DNA from 3 places in the Pectobacterium quasiaquaticum genome. Region 2 is predicted to be linked to each of the others. Evidence: predicted binding sites of a transcription regulator. Region 2 holds the regulator's gene; each other region holds the start of a gene.
What was found. The regulator Fur, encoded in region 2, represses iron uptake genes when iron is present. The targets are predictions, from matches to a motif close to ATAATAATGAGAACNACTATCAA.
Positions count from the first base shown of each region.

Region 1 (4,293 bases), 1.2 Mb from region 2:
ATGGTTTTCACGCCCGATACCGGACTGCTTGTAACCCCCAAATGCCGCATGCGCCGGATAGGCGTGATAACAGTTGGTCCAGACGCGTCCAGCCTGAATACCGCGCCCCATCCGGTAGGCGATATTGCCGTTACGGCTCCACACGCCAGCGCCCAAGCCGTATTCCGTATCGTTAGCGATCTCCAGTGCGTCATCCATCGTTTTGAAGGTCGTGACCGCCAGCACCGGTCCGAAAATCTCCTCCTGAAAGACGCGCATACTATTTTTACCGAACAAGATCGTCGGCTCCAGATAGTATCCTTCAGCCAGCCCGCCCGGCATCGCCTTGCGTTGGCCGCCCGTGAGCACGCGTGCGCCCTCTTTCTTACCGATATCAATGTAGTTAAGGATGGTGTCAAGCTGACCTGCGGACACCTGCGCGCCCATCATGGTTTTGCTATCCAGTGGGTTACCGATGCGGATCGCCTCAACGCGCTTGATTGCCCGTTCCATAAAGCGATCATAGATAGATTCCTGCACCAGCGCACGGCTAGGACAGGTGCAGACCTCTCCCTGATTGAAGGCAAACAGCGTGAAACCTTCGAGCACCTTGTCAAAGAAGCTGTCTTCCTTGTCCATCACATCGGCAAAAAAGATGTTCGGCGATTTGCCGCCCAGTTCCAGCGTTACCGGCGTCACGTTCTGCGCCGCATAGCTCATGATCTGCTGACCCACCTCGGTCGATCCGGTGAATGCCACTTTCGCAACGCGTTTCGATGTCGCCAGATATTCACCAATTTCGCTGCCCGACCCATTAACGACATTAATGACACCGGGCGGCAGCAGATCCTGAATCAGTTCCATCAAAATCAACACCGACATCGGCGTCAGTTTGGCGGGTTTCAGCACAATACAGTTACCGGCAGCCAGCGCGGGTGCCATCTTCCAACAGGCCATGAGCAGCGGGAAATTCCAAGGAATAATTTGTCCGACAACGCCGAGAGGCTCATGAAAATGATAGGCCACGGTATCGCCATCAATTTCGCTAATCCCCCCTTCTTGCGCGCGGATACAGGCAGCAAAATAGCGAAAGTGGTCAATCGCCAGCGGCACATCCGCCCCGCGGGTTTCGCGTATCGGTTTACCGTTATCCCAGGTTTCCACCTGCGCCAGCAGCTCAAGATTTTGCTCCATCCGGTCGGCGATTCGGTTAAGCACCAACGCGCGTTGTTGCACCGACAGGCCACCCCACTCCGCTTTTGCCTTGTGAGCGGCATCCAGTGCGTGGTCAATATCTCGCGTTGACGAACTGGCCACTTCACACAACGGCTGGCCAGTTACTGGCGTCAAATTGACAAAATACTGACCAGCGTCAGGTGGTACCCAGGCTCCGCCGATAAAATTGTCATAGCGTTTTTTCAGATTAAGAGAGTCATATTCGCCAGATTCAGATCGGCCTTCGAGATTATCGTGCGCCATTTCAGTCTCCTTTTCATTTCCGAGTGAGCGGCCAGGCCGCAGTGAAAAAAGAGGTAAACAGTAAGCCGTACATTAAGCCTATACGGGGTATGGGGTTAGCGACAGGATTCGGCCAGAGAAGAAGGCAACTCTTCGAGTTGACGCACAGTTTCTTGCGAGAAAAAGTCGCCTACCTTCAGGCGCGGTGAGATAATACTTTTAATTTCTAGGGTGACTAACATGCAGGTATTTCAGGTGGAAGGGGTTCATTTATCAACGGATGCCGCCCTTGAAGGCGCAACGCAACATTCAGTCTATCATCCCGATTCGCTGCATCAGCCGCAGTCTGACTGGCTGGCGGAAGAAGTGCCCGTTGCGTTGGTTTATAACGGCATATCGCATGTCGTCATGATGGCCTCACCGAAGGAACTGGAGCAGTTCGCACTCGGGTTTTCTTTATCTGAAGGCATTATTCAATCACCGGCAGATATCTACGGCATTGATGTACAGACCGCCTGTAACGGCATCGAAGTACAGATTGAGCTTTCGAGCCGACGCTTCGCTGGGCTAAAAGAACGCCGCCGGGCAATGGATGGTCGCACAGGCTGCGGCGTATGTGGCGTAGAACAGCTCGCAGAAATCGGCAAACCGATCGCACCGCTGCCCTTCACGCAGACATTTTCCCTTAGCAAACTTGAAAACGCGCTGCTGCGGTTGCGCGATGTGCAGAAGATCGGTCAGGTAACGGGTTGCACTCACGCCGCAAGCTGGGTCGCGCCAGACGGCACGCAGTCCGGGGGGAGTGAAGACGTCGGCCGCCATGTCGCACTGGATAAACTGCTGGGTACCCGAGCGAAACAGGGGTGGCAGCAAGGCGCAGCGCTGGTTTCCAGCCGGGCCAGCTATGAGATGGTCCAAAAATCCGCTATGTGCGGCGTGGAAATCCTGTTTGCTGCCTCAGCGGCCACCTCGCTGGCCGTAGAGGTCGCACAACGCTGCAACCTGACACTGGTCGGTTTTTGTCGGCCGGGACATGCGACTATCTACACGCATCCGCAGCGTCTTAGCGCGTAAGGGCAACCAACACACAGGCAGCTTGAAGTATGACGGGCATAGATTAATTTGTTTTTACATAGTGCAATAACGACATAAGCGTTTGTTATCATGAAGTAAAGCAATCTGACTCATGCCGACCGTTCGAGAATAATCATTTTCAATATCATTTAATTAACTATAATGAAGGTATTGCTTACGCGGTACTAACAACACAGTGCCGTAACATTTTTTACCATGGAGATGCTAAACATGAGTTATTCACTGCCATCGCTGCCTTACGCTTATGACGCACTGGAACCGCATTTCGACAAAGAAACAATGGAAATTCACCATTCCAAACACCATCAGGCTTACGTCAATAATGCTAACGCCGCGCTGGAATCTCTGCCTGAACTGGCTACATTATCTGCTGAAGAGCTGATTGCTCAACTGGACAAAGTTCCTGCGGAGAAAAGAACGGCACTGCGTAACAACGCGGGTGGTCACGTTAACCACAGCCTGTTCTGGAAAGGCCTGAAAGTCGGCACGACGCTGACTGGTGATCTGAAAGCCGCCATCGAGCGTGATTTCGGTAGCGTTGACGCGTTTAAAGAGAAATTTGAGCAAGCAGCAGCAACACGCTTTGGTTCTGGCTGGGCGTGGCTGGTACTGAAAGACGACGGCAAACTGGCCGTTGTGTCTACCGCAAACCAAGACAGCCCGCTGATGGGTGAAGCCGTTTCTGGCACATCTGGCTACCCAATCGTCGGTCTGGACGTATGGGAACACGCTTACTACCTGAAATATCAGAACCTTCGTCCAGCTTATGCTAAAGCATTCTGGAACGTGTTGAACTGGGACGAAGCTGCTGCGCGTTTCGCTAGCGCGAAAAAATAAAGCCGCTGAATGCCTGATACCATCAGGCCTCTTCTGCATTTGAATATAAACTGGAATAACAGTCTGTTATTCCAGTTTTTTATTATCCCTACCTCGATGCCGAGCAGCATGTACGTTGGCATTCCTCTCTCACTGGCGCATAAAGTTTCGGAGTAACGTGCCGATATCTATTGCAGGTTTTTATCATGTTATTGTGCAGGGATAAGCTTGGTAAGCGGTAATCCGAGATGCTAACACCGCTAAATACGTGTGCATCAGGATAGTGAATTCGACTCAATACGATATAGTGGTGGGATGTGATGACGATGAATTTTGATAATCTAAAAGTCGGTAAAAAATTAGGATTAGGTTTTTTCCTTATTCTGCTGATGACCATGGTGATTGCCGGTGCGGGCATTATGCATATTGGCTCGCTGAAAGACAGTATTGATAAAGTGAATTTAAGCAACAATATCAATGATGAAATTAACCAGGCTAAATATTACCGCGCATTATACGGCACCACCTATAATCCTGATGATATAAAAAAGAACGTTGAACACATTGCCAACGTCAGTAAACTCGCTGAAAAGGCAAAAGAATTTAACTGGTCAGAAAGTGATACCAAGAAAATAGCCAGTATCCCCACATTAATTTCCAGCTATCAGGAAAAACAAAATAATTATATTAATGCAGTGGGAAAAAAGGATGCCGTCAGAAAAAGCTGGAATATCTCAACAACAGAAAAACCGCTAGAACAGCTTAACGATCAATTAAAGACGGACAACAACAGTACTACTCTTCAATTATTACTTTCTGACCTGAACCAAAAACTGATTGCCGTTCGCTACCACGTTCGTGGCTTATTACTGTCTACCAATAAAGAATCCGAAGAAAAACTGACGGATGCCATCAACGCAGCACAAACGTCATTGACCTTCCTGT
Region 1 is NZ_CP065177.1:4,312,018-4,316,310, forward strand. It holds gene exaC (acetaldehyde dehydrogenase ExaC) at 1-1,458, opposite strand, end outside; gene fdhD (formate dehydrogenase accessory sulfurtransferase FdhD) at 1,678-2,511, shown strand; gene sodA (superoxide dismutase [Mn]) at 2,743-3,369, shown strand; gene IG609_RS19755 (methyl-accepting chemotaxis protein) at 3,669-4,293, shown strand, end outside.
Region 1: the regulator Fur is predicted to act here: its motif matches at 2,638-2,660, upstream of sodA (superoxide dismutase [Mn]).

Region 2 (4,293 bases):
TGTTGATCGTTTAACGCGGTGTTATACCGATGAAATGGATAGGGCGAGATAGCAATCTCGCCCTTTTTTTTCGTTATGAATAATTAAATGAAACTAACGGTTGTTTCCCAGCGTAGCTTGTTGGATCATTGTCGGTTATACGTCGTTTTAGCATTGAGGAATGAAGAATGAGTGAGGCTGAAGCCCGCCCAACCAACTTTATCCGTCAGATTATTGATGAAGATCTGGCGTCCGGTAAGCATGACCATATTCAGACGCGTTTCCCGCCAGAGCCGAACGGCTATCTGCATATTGGGCATGCAAAGTCTATTTGCCTGAATTTTGGTATCGCGCGTGACTATCAGGGGCAATGCAACCTGCGTTTTGACGATACCAATCCGGTAAAAGAAGACATCGAATACGTTGAGTCGATCAAACGTGACGTCGAGTGGCTGGGTTTTTCATGGAGCGGCGACGTTCGCTATTCTTCTGATTATTTCGATCAACTGCACGCTTATGCGGTTGAGCTGATCGGTAAAGGGCTGGCTTACGTTGATGAACTGACGCCTGAGCAGATTCGCGAATACCGTGGTACGTTGACGGCTCCAGGCAAAAACAGCCCTTATCGCGATCGCACCGTGCAGGAAAACCTGACGCTGTTTGAAAAAATGCGTAACGGTGGTTTTGCGGAAGGTACAGCCTGTCTGCGTGCAAAAATCGATATGGCATCGTCCTTTATCGTGATGCGCGATCCGGTGTTGTATCGCATTAAATTTGCCGATCATCATCAGACGGGCAACAAGTGGTGCATCTACCCGATGTATGACTTCACCCACTGCATTTCCGATGCGCTGGAAGGGATCACGCATTCGCTGTGTACGCTGGAATTCCAGGACAACCGCCGTCTGTATGACTGGGTGCTGGATAACATCACCATTCCTTGCCATCCACGTCAGTACGAGTTCTCCCGCCTCAATCTCGAATACGCGATTATGTCCAAGCGTAAGCTGAATCAACTGGTGGTGGAAAACGTCGTTGAAGGATGGGACGATCCGCGTATGCCGACCATCTCTGGTCTGCGTCGTCGTGGTTACAGCGCAGCCTCTATCCGTGAATTCTGTGCGCGCATCGGCGTAACGAAACAGGATAACAACGTGGAAATGGCCGCGCTTGAGTCCTGTATCCGCGATGATCTGAATGAGAACGCTCCGCGCGCCATGGCGGTGCTGGATCCGGTCAAAGTCGTTGTCGAGAATCTGTCAGCCGAGCACGAAGAGTTTGTCGCGATGCCAAACCATCCGAACAAGCCAGAAATGGGTTCACGTCAGGTCGCATTCAGTCGCGAAGTTTACATCGATCGTGCTGACTTCCGTGAAGAAGCCAACAAGCAGTACAAGCGTCTGGTGCTGGGTAAAGAAGTGCGTCTGCGTAACGCTTATGTGATCAAAGCAGAGCGCATTGAAAAAGACGAGCAGGGCACTATCACCACGATCTACTGTAGCTATGATGCGGAAACGTTGAGCAAAGATCCGGCTGATGGTCGTAAAGTGAAAGGCGTTATCCACTGGGTTTCTGCGGCACACGCGGTACCCGCTGAATTCCGCTTGTACGATCGCCTGTTCAGTGTGGCAAACCCGGGCGCGGCGGAAGACTTCCTGTCGACGATTAATCCAGATTCACTGAAAATTACGCAAGGTTTTGTAGAAGCAAGCCTGGCGCAGGCAGAAGCTGAGAAAGCGTATCAGTTTGAGCGTGAAGGTTATTTCTGTGCTGACCGCGTTTACTCCAGTGCAGAACATCTGGTGTTTAACCGTACGGTTGGGCTACGTGATACCTGGGTAGGCTAAGGCCAGCGGTAAGAAGACAAAAATAAAACCGCCTCGGCGGTTTTATTTTTTATGCGGTCGATTTATCGTGTTGAATCGTGCAGGGTTTCATCCTCTCGGCAATCCCCTTCACTGCAATGCCCATAAAGATACAGACTGTGGTTGGACAGTTTGATGCCGTGTCTTTCTGCGATCTCGCGCTGACGTGCTTCGATAGATTCATCTCGGAATTCAATGACTTTGCCACAGTCGAGGCAAATTAAGTGATCGTGATGATGCTGCTGCGTCAATTCAAAGACGGATTTGCCACCTTCGAAGTTATGACGGGTTACGATACCCGCATCATCAAACTGGTTGAGCACGCGATAGACGGTAGCAAGACCAATCTCTTCGCCCATATCAATCAGTTTTTTATATAAATCTTCCGCACTGACGTGATGGCAGACAGGGTCCTGTAACACTTCCAGTATTTTCAGTCTTGGAAGAGTGACTTTTAGGCCGGCCTTCTTTAATGCGGTATTGTTGTCAGTCATGCGGGTTTAATCCTGTTGCTTACTTATCAATGGAGGCTGCCTAGCCTATGACATCGGTCGGCGCAAAAAATGCAAAAGCGTCTCAATTATAGAACCGCGCATACAAAATGAAAACAAGCGAATGTTAACAATATTGTCCCCATTCACACTATTGGTATACAACGCAATCCGTTGTTGATGAATGAGGAAATGTTGATGCACATACAAAGCCGATGGGATTATTGTACAGGTTTACTGATAGAAGTTAAAAAAATGTATCAATTATTATCAAAGGTTTTATCTATCAATTCTGTTTCGGCTCTGATCGGGATTATCAGAGCCGAAATGGCTTAACCCACCAGTTCTTCCAGGTTCAACTCATCGCTGATCTGTTTCACCCACGTCGTTACGCGTTCGCTGGTCAGTTCAGGCTGACGGTCTTCATCGATAGCCAAGCCGATGAAGTGATTGTCGTCAGCGAGTCCTTTAGAGGCTTCAAAGTAATAGCCGTCTGTTGGCCAGTGGCCGATAATTGTCGCACCGCGAGGCTCAATAATGTCACGGATGGTGCCCATGGCATCACAGAAGTATTCTGCATAGTCTTCCTGATCGCCGCAGCCAAACAGGGCAACCAATTTTCCTGTGAAATCCACTTCTTCCAGCGACGGGAAGAAGTCATCCCAATCGCACTGAGCTTCACCGTAATACCAGGTTGGAATACCCAGCAGCAGAATATCGAAACCTTCGAGGTCTTCTTTGCTGCTTTTGGCGATGTCATGAACATCAGCGACGTTGGTTCCTAACTGCTGTTGAATCGTTTTGGCGATGTTTTCAGTGTTGCCAGTATCACTGCCAAAGAATATTCCGATGAGTGCCATGAATTGAATAACCTCTTGATTCCTAATGGTATGGTGTAATGTTTCACCCACTTATCTGTTAATAATAACAGACACTCACATCGGGAGAAACTCGTATCGGTAAGGATGCGTAAATCAAGAGTGTGTGAAATGCGAGGTAAGTCAGAAAACGAAAACATCGCGACTGATGCAAAATTTCCTATAATGAATAGGGATCATGTTGTCGTCTGAGATTATGTGTACATTCCCTTAATAAATTTATGGTTGTTTATTTATAACGGCGTTTCATTTTTTATGAATGTACTTTTTATTTTATGGTTTGTTTCGGTTGTAATTAAAAGCAGGCTTCTGTTTGTGGATTATAAAACTATGGAATTGAACATGACTATTCGTGGGGAATAAAATGCGTACAAAAGATAATGTTTTTATAGAATTGAAAATCTGGCACATTTCTCGGGAATATTCCCAATGAATGGGAATAAGAATTATAACCATTTGCAACTGAAGTAATGCAAGTCTATAAGGGAGGTATTCTTTTGATGTTAAAGAATAAAGTGAAATTGCATTCAAACTGCCCTGTCGCCTAATAACATGTCCATGCTAACGCCCGCAGGATGCGTGCGGTGAATTATCTCGCAAGCCTATGATTAGATAGCTTATATCTATAAAAATAGGTGGGTTTATTTTCAGTATGAAAATTTATATTAATAAATGTAGCGAGAACGCTAAATATTCTCTGTATTTAGCCGATGAATTAGCGTGGTTTTTGAGTTTTCAACTCGGTGAAATGTGAACGCTAGGGAGAAGTGACTTGTTTCATGTTATGAATTTTCTGATTCATATCGGTTGATTAGCGATAAAAATCTTTTTAACCATTTTCCTGATTTGGAGTGAACGATGAAACTTATAAAAAATATTGCCATCAGAACCGCGATGCTATGGGTGCTGGGCATTTTTTGTGTTCTTTGGGGGGGCGTATCGATATATACCATGTTCTCTTTTAAAGAGATGACGGCGACCTCAAAAACCAGCACTTTGTTGGTTCAGAATATGAATTTTATCAACCAGGGCAACGATCAATATTTCCGTATGGTAACCCGTCTGGCGCGTGCGGTTGAC
Region 2 is NZ_CP065177.1:3,094,181-3,098,473, reverse strand. It holds gene glnS (glutamine--tRNA ligase) at 168-1,826, shown strand; gene fur (ferric iron uptake transcriptional regulator) at 1,889-2,338, opposite strand; gene fldA (flavodoxin FldA) at 2,668-3,195, opposite strand; gene IG609_RS14160 (methyl-accepting chemotaxis protein) at 4,072-4,293, shown strand, end outside.

Region 3 (4,293 bases), 580 kb from region 2:
TGATCTGTTCGATGGCAGCGGCCAGATCGGCATCCGCCCCATTCTGCTGATGCCACTGTTCCCGCAGGGCAAACGCGGCTTCGGCAGCGCTGTGGGTGCCACCACAGGTTGGGTAGCGCTTGAACTCCAGACCGGGAGACAACATACGCCACGGCGCGCCCCAGTTTTCAACCAGCAGCTCCGGCTGTTGTTTTTGATCGCCGTGCGCCGCAAGAAAGGCGTCAATCACCTGCTGTTCGTTGCCCTCAAAGCCCGCTAAGCCCAGCTTGACGGCGGTTAGCCCCGCTCTGGCGGAAAGCCCGGCATGTAGCGGTTTGACCGCTGAACCAAACTGCGCCCGCAGCCCAGCGGCCTGCGTGGCCGCCAGACCAAGAATGGTTTGCGTCTGTTCTACCGACGCGCCAGCCAGACGTGCAGCAGCGGCAGCGGCGGCGATAGCGCCGAGCGTCGCCGTGTTGTGGTAGCCGAGGCTGTAATGACGCGGGCCGCATGCCAGCCCGATTCTGCCTGCGGCTTCCACACCGATCACATACGCCGTCAAAAATGCCTCTTCCGTGACGGAGAAATCTTCTGCAGCCAGAGCAAACAGGGCAGGCAGAATGACGGTGCTGGGGTGGCCGCGAAACGCCGGATGGTAATCGTCAAAATCCAATACGTGACCGGCATAACCCAGAATCAGGCTACGCGTCAGGCTGTCCGTGCCGCTGAAGACCTGCTTTAACGGCGCAAGCCCGCTATCGGCAATCGCACCCTGTACGATGGGAAGTGCGGTTGAAACGAAGTCAGTCACCCCGTTACGGGCAGCCTCTAGCGCTTCTCGATGAGGTTCGCTATGGATGATGTGGTGGGCAAGCGTTGCGGTGATATCAGTCTGATTGGTCATGGATAGTCGTGTGCTGGCAGAAAAACACTAATTTACTGCGCATCGCTGAAGAGCGATTAATAACCAAACGGAATAATAAATTCCATTTGGTTATTAGTAATTCGGAATCAGAAGCGGTCTTTTAGCTGCCCCGGTGTGATACCGAATGCACGACGCAGAGCGGTGGCAAAGTTGGCGGGGCTGTTGTAACCGGCGATGCTGGCGGCTTGGGCAATACCGATCCCGTCTTTCTGCAAGGCCAGCATAGCGCGCTGTAAACGGCAGTTACGCAGGTATTCAAACACGCTCATATTGAACGTCTGACGAAAGTGGCGCTGTAGCGTGCTTTCGCTCATGTTGACGCTTTTAGCGATTTCACTCATCGAAAGATGGTCGGCGCTGCCGCTTTCCAGCATATCTCTGACCTGTTGAATGCGATGGTAGCTGCGCAGGGTCACACCGCTGCTTTTTTCCTGCGCGACGCTGGCGGTCAATGAGGTAAACGCCTCGATAATCAGGCTCATACACTGCATTTCCAGATACAGGCGCTGGAGCGGCGTTTGACAAGGTTCGGCATCCAGCGTTTGTAAAGCAATCGCCAGCGCCTGCCGGGACGGTGTCCACAGGTGTGTCGCCAGATGGGTCTGCGTGAAATCGTGGATGGCCTGCCAGTCGCCAACGGTATCCAGCATATTGCCGTACAGCCATTCCCTGTCGAACGTCAGCGTAATCGTTCGCTCATATTCATCGCGCTTGCCGATGCGGGTAAACATCGTCGGCTCCGTCAGCGCAATCAGCGAGGCGGGCTGCTTCTCTCCCAGATGCAGTTCCTGATGACCAAAGGAGATGTGCGCATTGCCACTTACCACGATGGCCAGCTTGATGGCGCCATCCAGCAGGTTTTGGGTTTTCATATTGTGGCGATTAATCACATCCGCGGTATGCAGGATCAGATGGGGATTGAGCTGTACGACAGTGAACGACCCGAATAGCACCGGCGTGTTATCGATCAGCCGGGGGCCGATAAACCGGTAATTATTCGCGACCAGACTCGATTGCTGAACGATGTGATCTTTATAGATCGGCTTTGATGACTGAGTGAAGCTGCGCACGTGATTACCTACCTGATTAAACCCTTCGACCTGCGCCTTCCATTTTGATGCTTTGGCAAAACATTTTGCTGCTAGAGCAAACCCCGTCCTGAATGACAAATGTAACAATGACCGCGCCAAAATGGTAATGCAAATACTTCTCAATAGCATTTTTCGTTGGGGACGTCACAGTGCGAGGCCTCATTTCTTACAGGGCAGGATAATTTTGATGAAACTACCACAATCGCGTCGTTATCTGGCGACGCTCATTGGCGTTAGCTGCGGGATGACGTCGTTTCTGAGCGCTGCGCAGACTTCGACCGCGCCTTCAACAGAACCTGCCCCTCAGGTGCAGAATCAGGCCGAAAGTAAAGCATCGGGCGATACGATGGTGGTGACGGCCGCTGAGCAAACCCGTCAGGCTCCAGGCGTGTCGGTGATTACGGCTGAAGATATCAGCAAACGTCCGCCCGCTAACGATCTGTCCGATCTGATTCGCACCATGCCGGGCGTCAATCTGTCCGGTAACTCAACCAGCGGCCAGCGTGGTAACAACCGCCAGATCGATATCCGCGGCATGGGACCGGAAAACACACTGATTCTGGTGGATGGCAAGCCCGTGTCGAGCCGTACAGCTGTGCGTTACGGCTGGCGCGGCGAGCGTGATACCCGTGGTGACACCAACTGGGTGCCTGCCGATATGGTCGAGCGCATTGAAGTGCTGCGCGGCCCAGCCGCGGCGCGCTATGGTAACGGCGCAGCGGGCGGTGTGGTTAATATCATCACCAAACAGCCGACGCAAGAATGGCACGGCACCTGGAATACCTTCCTGAACGCACCGGAGCATCGTTCAGAAGGCGCAACCAAGCGTACCGATTTCAGCCTGATGGGCGGCCTGACCGACAGCTTGAGCTTCCGTCTGTACGGCAACCTGAATAAAACCGAGGCTGATGCACGCGATATTAACCAAGGGCATCAGTCCGCACGCGCGGGCAATCAATCAGCTTCACTGCCTTCCGGACGAGAAGGGGTGCGTAATAAAGATGTTAATGGTCTGTTGCGTTGGGATATGACCAAGCAGCAGTCGCTGGAATTTGAAGCGGGTTCCAGCCGTCAGGGCAATATCTATGCGGGCGATACACAAAATACAAATACCGATGTCAATACAGGTTATGTTCGCGGTAATTATGGTAAGGAAACCAACCGCATGTACCGCCAAAACTTCGCAGTAACGCATCGCGGCTACTGGGACAGCGGCGTCAGCTCTACGTCGTATCTGCAATACGAACGCACGCACAATACCCGTATTCTGGAAGGATTGGCAGGCGGAACCGAAGGACTGTTTTCTGCAGCGGATACCTTCGGAACTATAAAACTGGATAATTTCACCGCGCACAACGAAGTGAATCTTCCGCTGAATCTATGGGTCGATCAGGTACTCACGTTCGGAGTTGAGTGGAACGAGCAGAAGATGACGGATCCGGTTTCGAACTTGCAGACGACAACCGAAGCGGGCAGCGTAGGTTCACTGAGCAGCAGCGGTCGTAGTGAGAAATCTGCGGCTCGTCTGGCTTCTGCCTTTGTGGAAGATAACGTCCAACTGACGGACAGTACCATGTTGACGCCAGCGCTGCGCGTCGATCATCACAGCACGGCAGGCACCAACTGGAGCCCGTCGCTCAACCTGTCGCAGGAACTGGGTGACGATTACACGCTGAAGTTAGGTATCGCTCGTGCTTACAAAGCGCCGAACCTGTACCAGACTAACGAGAATTATCTCCTCTATAGCCGTGGACAGGGCTGTGCTGGCGGCACGTCTTGCTACCTGATCGGCAATGAAGACCTGAAGGCGGAAACCAGCCTGAATAAAGAGATTGGTCTGGAGTTTCACCGTGATGGGTTGATCGCGGGTATTACCTACTTCCACAACGATTACCGTAACAAAATTGAAGCAGGCAACAATGTTATCGGTAAAGCGGTAGGCGGAACCAATACCCAATATGCTAATGCCAATATCTTCCAGTGGGGCAATGTACCGAAAGCCGTTATTCAGGGACTGGAAGGTAACCTGACCGTTCCTGTCACGGAAAGCATCAACTGGCGTAACAACCTGACCTGGATGCTGGAATCGAAAAATAAAACCACGGGCGATTATCTGTCGATTACGCCGGCGTTTACCCTGAACTCATCAGTGGACTGGCAGGCAACGGAAAGCCTTTCCTTCCTGGCCGATGTGACCTGGTATGGCCGCCAGAAGCCGAAGAAATATAACTACAAAGGTGAGCGAGTAACGGGTAGCGCAACCAATGAGTTAAGCCCTTATGCGCTGTTTGGGTTAAG
Region 3 is NZ_CP065177.1:3,672,644-3,676,936, reverse strand. It holds gene IG609_RS16815 (MmgE/PrpD family protein) at 1-883, opposite strand, end outside; gene IG609_RS16810 (helix-turn-helix transcriptional regulator) at 991-1,974, opposite strand; gene IG609_RS16805 (TonB-dependent siderophore receptor) at 2,183-4,293, shown strand, end outside.
Region 3: the regulator Fur is predicted to act here: its motif matches at 2,102-2,124, upstream of IG609_RS16805 (TonB-dependent siderophore receptor).